DNA from 3 places in the Rhizobium sp. WYCCWR 11152 genome. Region 3 is predicted to be linked to each of the others. Evidence: riboswitches for the same ligand, from Rfam matches in the RefSeq annotation. Region 3 holds a riboswitch; each other region holds the start of a gene.
The links. A riboswitch is a leader RNA that binds a small molecule or an ion and turns the genes downstream of it on or off. The one in region 3 is predicted to bind cobalamin.
Positions count from the first base shown of each region.

Region 1: another riboswitch for cobalamin. It lies ahead of G9X67_RS04980 (ABC transporter substrate-binding protein); the one in region 3 lies ahead of nrdH (glutaredoxin-like protein NrdH).
Region 2: another riboswitch for cobalamin. It lies ahead of bluB (5,6-dimethylbenzimidazole synthase); the one in region 3 lies ahead of nrdH (glutaredoxin-like protein NrdH).

Region 1 is NZ_JABFCP010000004.1:63,902-66,162, reverse strand. It holds gene G9X67_RS04985 (TetR/AcrR family transcriptional regulator) at 1-505, opposite strand, end outside; cobalamin riboswitch at 717-973, shown strand; gene G9X67_RS04980 (ABC transporter substrate-binding protein) at 1,150-2,166, shown strand; gene G9X67_RS04975 (iron ABC transporter permease) at 2,163-2,261, shown strand, end outside.
Region 2 is NZ_JABFCP010000008.1:286,700-288,960, forward strand. It holds gene G9X67_RS11260 (MFS transporter) at 1-655, opposite strand, end outside; cobalamin riboswitch at 1,144-1,332, shown strand; gene bluB (5,6-dimethylbenzimidazole synthase) at 1,374-2,060, shown strand.
Region 3 is NZ_JABFCP010000028.1:38,294-40,554, forward strand. It holds gene G9X67_RS34205 (heavy metal translocating P-type ATPase) at 1-557, shown strand, start outside; cobalamin riboswitch at 722-946, shown strand; gene nrdH (glutaredoxin-like protein NrdH) at 1,226-1,447, shown strand; gene nrdI (class Ib ribonucleoside-diphosphate reductase assembly flavoprotein NrdI) at 1,462-1,866, shown strand; gene nrdE (class 1b ribonucleoside-diphosphate reductase subunit alpha) at 1,845-2,261, shown strand, end outside.

The DNA of each region.
Region 1 (2,261 bases), on a different contig from region 3:
GTGCATCGTCGATCAGGGCCTGCACGGCCCATTGCGCGGCCTTCGCGGCTTCAGCGCCCGACAGGCTCCAGTTATCTTTCATGCTCTCCCATCCCGAAGCAGAGCAGAGCGCTGTCACAGCGGCGAGCAGATGCCGGGCATCTTCTGCGGGAATCGTCCCGGTGACATCGCGCAGCGCGATCGAAAACTTCTCGCGCCGCGCCTCGGCATGGGCGAGCCTCACCGCGCGACCATGAGGATTGTGCAGCATCGCTCTCACCAGCGGCTCGTCGCGGTCGAAGGCAGAAAAGAGCTCGGGAATATGCGCCACTACTTGCTCAGGCGAAGCCGGCAGCGCCGGCACGGCGATCAGCGCATTCACCCAGTGCCAGAACGCGGCGAGCAGTGTCTCCTTGTTGGCGAAATAGCGATAAAGCGTGCGCTGCGGCACGCCGGACTGGCGGGCGACGAGATCGAAGGTGACCTCGTCGCTACCGGCGCGCAACAGGGCGGCAAGACCTTCCATGATGCGGTCCTGCGTGATGGTCGCCAACTCTTCGCGGGCCGTGGGTCGAGGCGGTGTCACTTTATTCATGGCAGTATTAATGCCATAATGGCAGCATTGCTGTCAAACGTCTTCTGGCAACCGGCGGTTTGCGCGGTGAGACGGCATGAAGCGCATTTGTCGGTGAGGCGGCATGACACGCGGGAATAGTTATTGACGCCGGGCGGGCCGGCGACGTAACTGGGGCGACGGTTCCCTGAAGATGACTCCAAGGGGATTAATAGGGAACACGGTGAGGATGACCCAGTAGGGACCGAGACCGTGGCTGCCCCCGCAACTGTAAGCGGATTGTCGATCATCTCAGGAGTGGCCAGCGACTGGCCATCTCTGAAGGGCTCATGGCCCTGCCACTGCGAGATATCGCGGGAAGGAGGATGAAACGACGGATATCCGCAAGCCAGGAGACCTGCCGTCAATCACGATCCAATCAACCGGGCGGGGATGCCCGGACAAGGAACAGATATGATTGACCTGCTGAACCTTCGCCGAATTCCGGCATGCATCCGTCTCGATTGGGCCTCCTGCGGCTAGTGCACGCCTAAGCGTGCTTTCGGTCCGCGCATATGCGCGGAACGGCCGTGATTTTCCCTTCATCGAGGTTTTCCATGCGCCAGATTCTCGCCACCATGACATTTGCCTTCGGGCTCGCCGGCTTTGCGGCACCAAGCCTTGCCGCGACCCGATATCCCTTGACCATCACCAATTGCGGCCAGCAGGTGACCTTCGAAAAGGCGCCATCCAAAGTCGTTTCGATCGGTCAGGGCATGACCGAAGTGCTCTTCTCGCTCGGCCTTGCCGACAAGATCGCCGGAACGGCCGTCTGGGTCGGTCCCGTCCTGCCGCAATATGCCGAGGCCAACAGCAAGATAAAGCGGCTTGCCGACAACGACCCGAGCTTCGAATCCGTCGTCGGGCAGGAGCCCGACCTGGTGACGGCCGAGTTCGAATGGCATGTCGGCGCGCAGGGCTCGGTCGGCAAGCGGGAGCAATTCAAGGATCTCGGGATCAATACCTATCTCGCGCCGGCCGATTGCGTCGCCAAGGTCAACACTGATGGCGGCGACGGCGTGCGCAAGGAGCTGTTCACGATGGACCTGATCTACCGGGAAATCGCCGAGCTCTCGGAGATCTTCGACGTCAAGGAGCGCGGCGATGCGCTGATTTCCAAGCTGAAGAAGCGCGAGTCGGATGCCGTCGCCTCGATATCAGGCGCGTCGGGCAAGAACCTGCCCGTCGTCTTCTGGTTCTCCAGCAAGGAGGTCAATGGCGACGCCTTCATCGCCGGCAAGAACAGCGCGCCCGCCTATATTCTGAAGACGATCGGTGCGAAGAACGTCGTCACCACGGAAGAGGAATGGCCGCTGGTCGGTTGGGAAACCATCGCCCAGGCTAACCCTGCCGTCATCGTGCTCGCGACCATGGACCGCCGCCGTTACGCCGCTGACGATCCCAAGGTCAAGGTCGATTTCCTCGAGAACGATCCTGTGACCAAGGAGCTGGACGCGGTCAAAAACAAGCACTTCGTGATGATGGACGCGCAGTCGATGAACCCGACGATCCGCACGATCGACGGTATCGAGACATTGGCGAACGGCATCAAGTCCTTCGGCCTGGCGCAGTGAAGGCAGTGTCGGTCAGGCAACAGGGATGGTGGGCGCTTGCCGCGCTCACCACGGCGGCACTTCTCCTGCTCGGGCTGATGGTCAGTCTTGCCGTT
Region 2 (2,261 bases), on a different contig from region 3:
TGACGTAACCGTAGATGACGGGCACGGCCGGCAGGCTGATGACCGACACGCCGAAAACGAAGCCGGAGAAGCCGATGCCGCAAAGGAAGAATCCGGGGAAGTCCATCGGCCGCGGACTGCGTGGCTCGACGGTCGGCAGGAAACGCGTGACGAGGATGATGCCGAGCACGCCGATCGGGACGTTGATCCAGAAGATCCAATGCCAGGTGAGATAGGTGGTGAGGAAACCGCCGATCGGCGGCCCCATGATCGGGCCAATCAAAGCGGGAATGGTAAGCCAGGCCATGGCATCGACGAGTTCGTGGCGCGGCGTTCCCCGGACCAGCAGCAGGCGGCTGACCGGCGTCATCATCGAGCCGCCGGCGCCCTGGATCAGGCGCGAGACGACGAAGGCCGTGATCGAGTTGGAAAAGGCGCAGGCGATCGAGCCGATCATGAAAACAAAGATCGCCATGCGGAAGATGTTGCGCGCACCGAACCGATCGGACATCCAGCCGCTGATCGGGATGAAGATCGCCAGCGCCACGAGATAGCTGGTGACGGCGAGCTTCAGCGCGATCGGCGAGGTGCCGATATCGGCGGCGATTGCCGGCAGGCTGGTGGCGATCACGGTCGAATCCATCTGTTCCATGAACAGGGCGACCGCAAGGATCATGGGTGTGAGGCGGGGCACGGGCAACCGAGATGCTGCGATGGACTGTCACAGTCCATACGCTTTCGGTGGTGATAAGGCCATAGAAACTGTCGGTGAAGGGGCTTGCCTAGCCGCTTCAAACCGACGCGGGTGGATGACGAAACGGGATCGTACGTCTTGTTTCCTTTTGTCCTCCCAAGGGTTTGATGTAGGAACTGAGGCTGCGGCTTGCGCTCTCTTCTCCCCAGCGGGGAGAAGGTGGCCCGAAGGGTCGGATGAGGGGGCTGCACGGCTGCCCTTCATCATTGCCCTTCGCTTACGCTCAGCGCATTCGCGGCTTTGCCGCTCACCCCCTCAACCGCCTGCCGGCACCTTTTCCCCGCTGGGGAGAAGAGATTCGTGGCACCGCAGCGCTCCCTTTTGCCGGCGGAAGAGAGGGACAGGCGGCACCGCGCGGCCTCCGGCTTGACTGCGACATCGGGCCCAGCTTGCCGCCGCCGCGCTTTCCTGAAATAGATGCGTCGTCAGGTGCCCGCCGATAAGGCGGGAGAATCGGGAATCCGGTGCAAGACCGGAACGTGCCCAACGCTGTAAGGCCGACGCTTGCCGCTTCATCATGCCACTGGCCTTTTGCCGGGAAGGCTGCGGCAGACGGATGACGCCGAGTCAGAAGACCGGCCTGGCAAGATAGACCGATCCGCGCGGACAGCGGGGCGGTCGCGTTGTTGGGGATTTGACGATGCGACCCTTTGATGAGGATGCCCTTTCGGCGGCGTCCGGTTTTTCCTTGGCCGAACGCGAGGCCGTCTATCACGCGATCATGACGCGGCGCGACGTTCGCAGCCAGTTCCTGCCCGATCCCTTGCCTGATGATGTTGTGCAGCGGCTGCTGACGGCCGCTCACCACGCACCATCCGTCGGCTTCATGCAGCCGTGGAATTTCATTCTGGTGAAAAGTGCCGCTGTCCGGACGCGCATCCAGGACGCGTTTGCGAGGGCCAACGAGGAGGCGGCGCTGATGTTCGAAGGCGAGCGGCGGCAGGCCTACCGATCGCTCAAGCTCGAAGGCATCGTCGAGGCGCCGCTCGGCATATGCGTGACCTGCGATCCTACCCGCAGCGGCAGCGTGGTGCTGGGGCGCACCCACAATCCGAAGATGGATTCATACTCGACCGTCTGCGCCATCCAGAATCTCTGGCTTGCGGCACGGGCGGAAGGGGTCGGCATCGGCTGGGTCAGCATTTTTCGTGAAGGCGACCTGAAAACCATTCTCGGCATACCCGAGCATATCGAAGTGGTCGCCTGGCTCTGTGCCGGTTTCGTCGACCGGCTCTATGACGAGCCGGAACTCTCCGTCAAAGGCTGGCGGCAGCGGCTACCGCTCGAGGAACTCGTCTTTCATGATGGATGGGGACTGAACACCTAGAGCAGTGCGGTGGAGCATGGCCTCAATCGCATAGTCACGCCATTGACGGTCAAGGTGAGCAAACCGATGTCGGTATCGCCGACGCGGTGCGAGGCCGAGATATCTTGGAAGACCGGGTATGCCCGAAGCGGAAATCTTTGTCTGCATCCGTTACTCCGAAAGGCATTCTGCAGCCCCCTTGTGTATAGACATTGGCGCACG
Region 3 (2,261 bases):
TTGCGGCCGGCTTGATCGCGATGCGCGACGAGCCGCGCGAGGATGCCGAGGCCGGGCTCGCTGCCCTCAAATCAGCAGGCGTCAAGGCGATGATGTTGACGGGCGACAACAAGCGGACGGCAGCAGCCGTTGCCGGCATGCTCGGCATCGACTGGCGCGGCGAGATGATGCCGGAGGACAAGCAGCGGGTCGTCGGCGAATTGAAGCGCCAGGGTTTCATCGTCGCCAAGGTCGGCGACGGCATCAACGATGCTCCGGCGCTGGCCGCTGCCGATATCGGCATCGCCATGGGTGGCGGCACCGATGTGGCACTGGAGACGGCGGATGCCGCCGTGCTGCACGGACGCGTCGGCGACGTGGCGCGAATGATCGAACTTTCCAAACGCACGATGCGCAACATCCTGCAGAACATCACCATCGCACTCGGGCTGAAGGCGGTGTTTCTGGTGACGACGATCGCCGGCATTACCGGGCTCTGGCCAGCGATCCTCGCCGATACCGGCGCCACCGTACTGGTGACGATCAACGCACTGCGGTTGCTTCGGATAAAAATATGAATGTCGTTTGGGGAGCCGGCTTCTGCCGGCTCTTTTTATGATGGGTTCTCCACAGCGCTTTTCCGTTAACGCTTCATTATCCACATCATACACAGGCGCGGCGATTCGTTGTCGCCATTGCTGCGCCGCCGCAACAACTTGTTGACGTCATCGGCGATTCGGGTACCATATCTAGTGTTCGAGGTTCCGTCGATTCGTGAGGATCGGCGGCTAAGACGGGAATTCGGTGCGCTTCGCCATCATGGTGCGGCAATGCCGGAGCTGCCCCCGCAACTGTAAGCGGCGAGCAACTGTCCGATTTCAGGTCACTGGAGCATGATGCTCCGGGAAGGCTGGGCAGGCGCTTTGACCCGTGAGCCAGGAGACCTGCCTCGAACGAAACGTCCACGGGCGGGGTGTCCGGAAGGTCGCGTTGCATGCCTGCGGGGAATCTCCGCATCGCGTTTCGCAGGCCCGAACCTCCGCCCCCGAAACCTTCGCATTGAGCCACTTCGGGGTGAAGTCATGTCAGTATCTCAGTTCAGGCCGCCACCCGCTCAAGGTAGAGGGCGGAGTACGCCCAGCGGCTAAACAGCCGCACAGCTCAAATCATCAGAGAACTTTTCGACGGATATCGACAGATTTCCGATCGATGTCCTGCGCCCAATCGCGTCGTCACGAGGAATATCATGACCATTACCGTCTACAGCAAGCCTGCCTGCGTCCAGTGCACTGCCACCTACCGCGCCCTCGACCGGTTGGGTGTCGATTATGACATCGTCGATATCTCGCAGGATGCCGAAGCGCTCGATCGCGTCCGCAGCCTCGGCTACATGCAGGCGCCCGTCGTCATCGCCGGCGAGCAGCATTGGGCGGGCTTCCGTCCCGACATGATCAGCGCGCTCTCTTGACGTGAGGACAAGCGATGGGCCTGATCGTCTATTATTCCAGCCGATCCGAGAACACCCATCGGTTCGTCGTCAAGCTCGGACTGCGCGCGGCGCGCATTCCGCCAGGTGGCGCAGACGCATTCCATATCCGCGAACCCTTCGTGCTGATCGTGCCGACCTATAGCGGCGACGGCGGCAAGGGCGCCGTTCCCAAGCAGGTGATCCGTTTCCTCAACGATGCGGAAAACCGCGGACACATCCGCGGCGTAATCGCCGCGGGCAATAGCAATTTCGGCGAGACATACGGGCTCGCCGGCAACGTGGTCTCGCAGAAATGCCAGGTGCCGTACCTTTACCGGTTCGAGCTCATGGGCACCGAAGACGACGTCGCCAAGGTCAAACACGGAATGGAACGATTTTGGACACGGGAACAAACCTGACGCGGGATGCGGGCGCAAAACCGCATCACACTATTGCTCAGCCCGCCGGGGAGAGGCCGTCGAAGGCAGCCGAAACCCTCGACTATCACGCGCTGAACGCGATGCTGAACCTCTATGACGATGAGGGGCGGATCCAGCTCGACAAGGATCGAATGGCTGCCAAGCAATATTTCCTGCAGCATGTAAACCAGAACACGGTGTTCTTCCACAATCTGAGGGAAAAGCTCGATTACCTCGTGACCGAGGGTTATTACGAGCAGGAGGTTCTCGACCAGTATTCCTTCAATTTCGTGCGGGATCTGTTCGACCAAGCCTATGCCAAGAAATTTCGTTTCCCAACCTTCCTCGGCGCCTTCAAATATTACACCAGCTATACGCTGAAGACCTTCGACGGA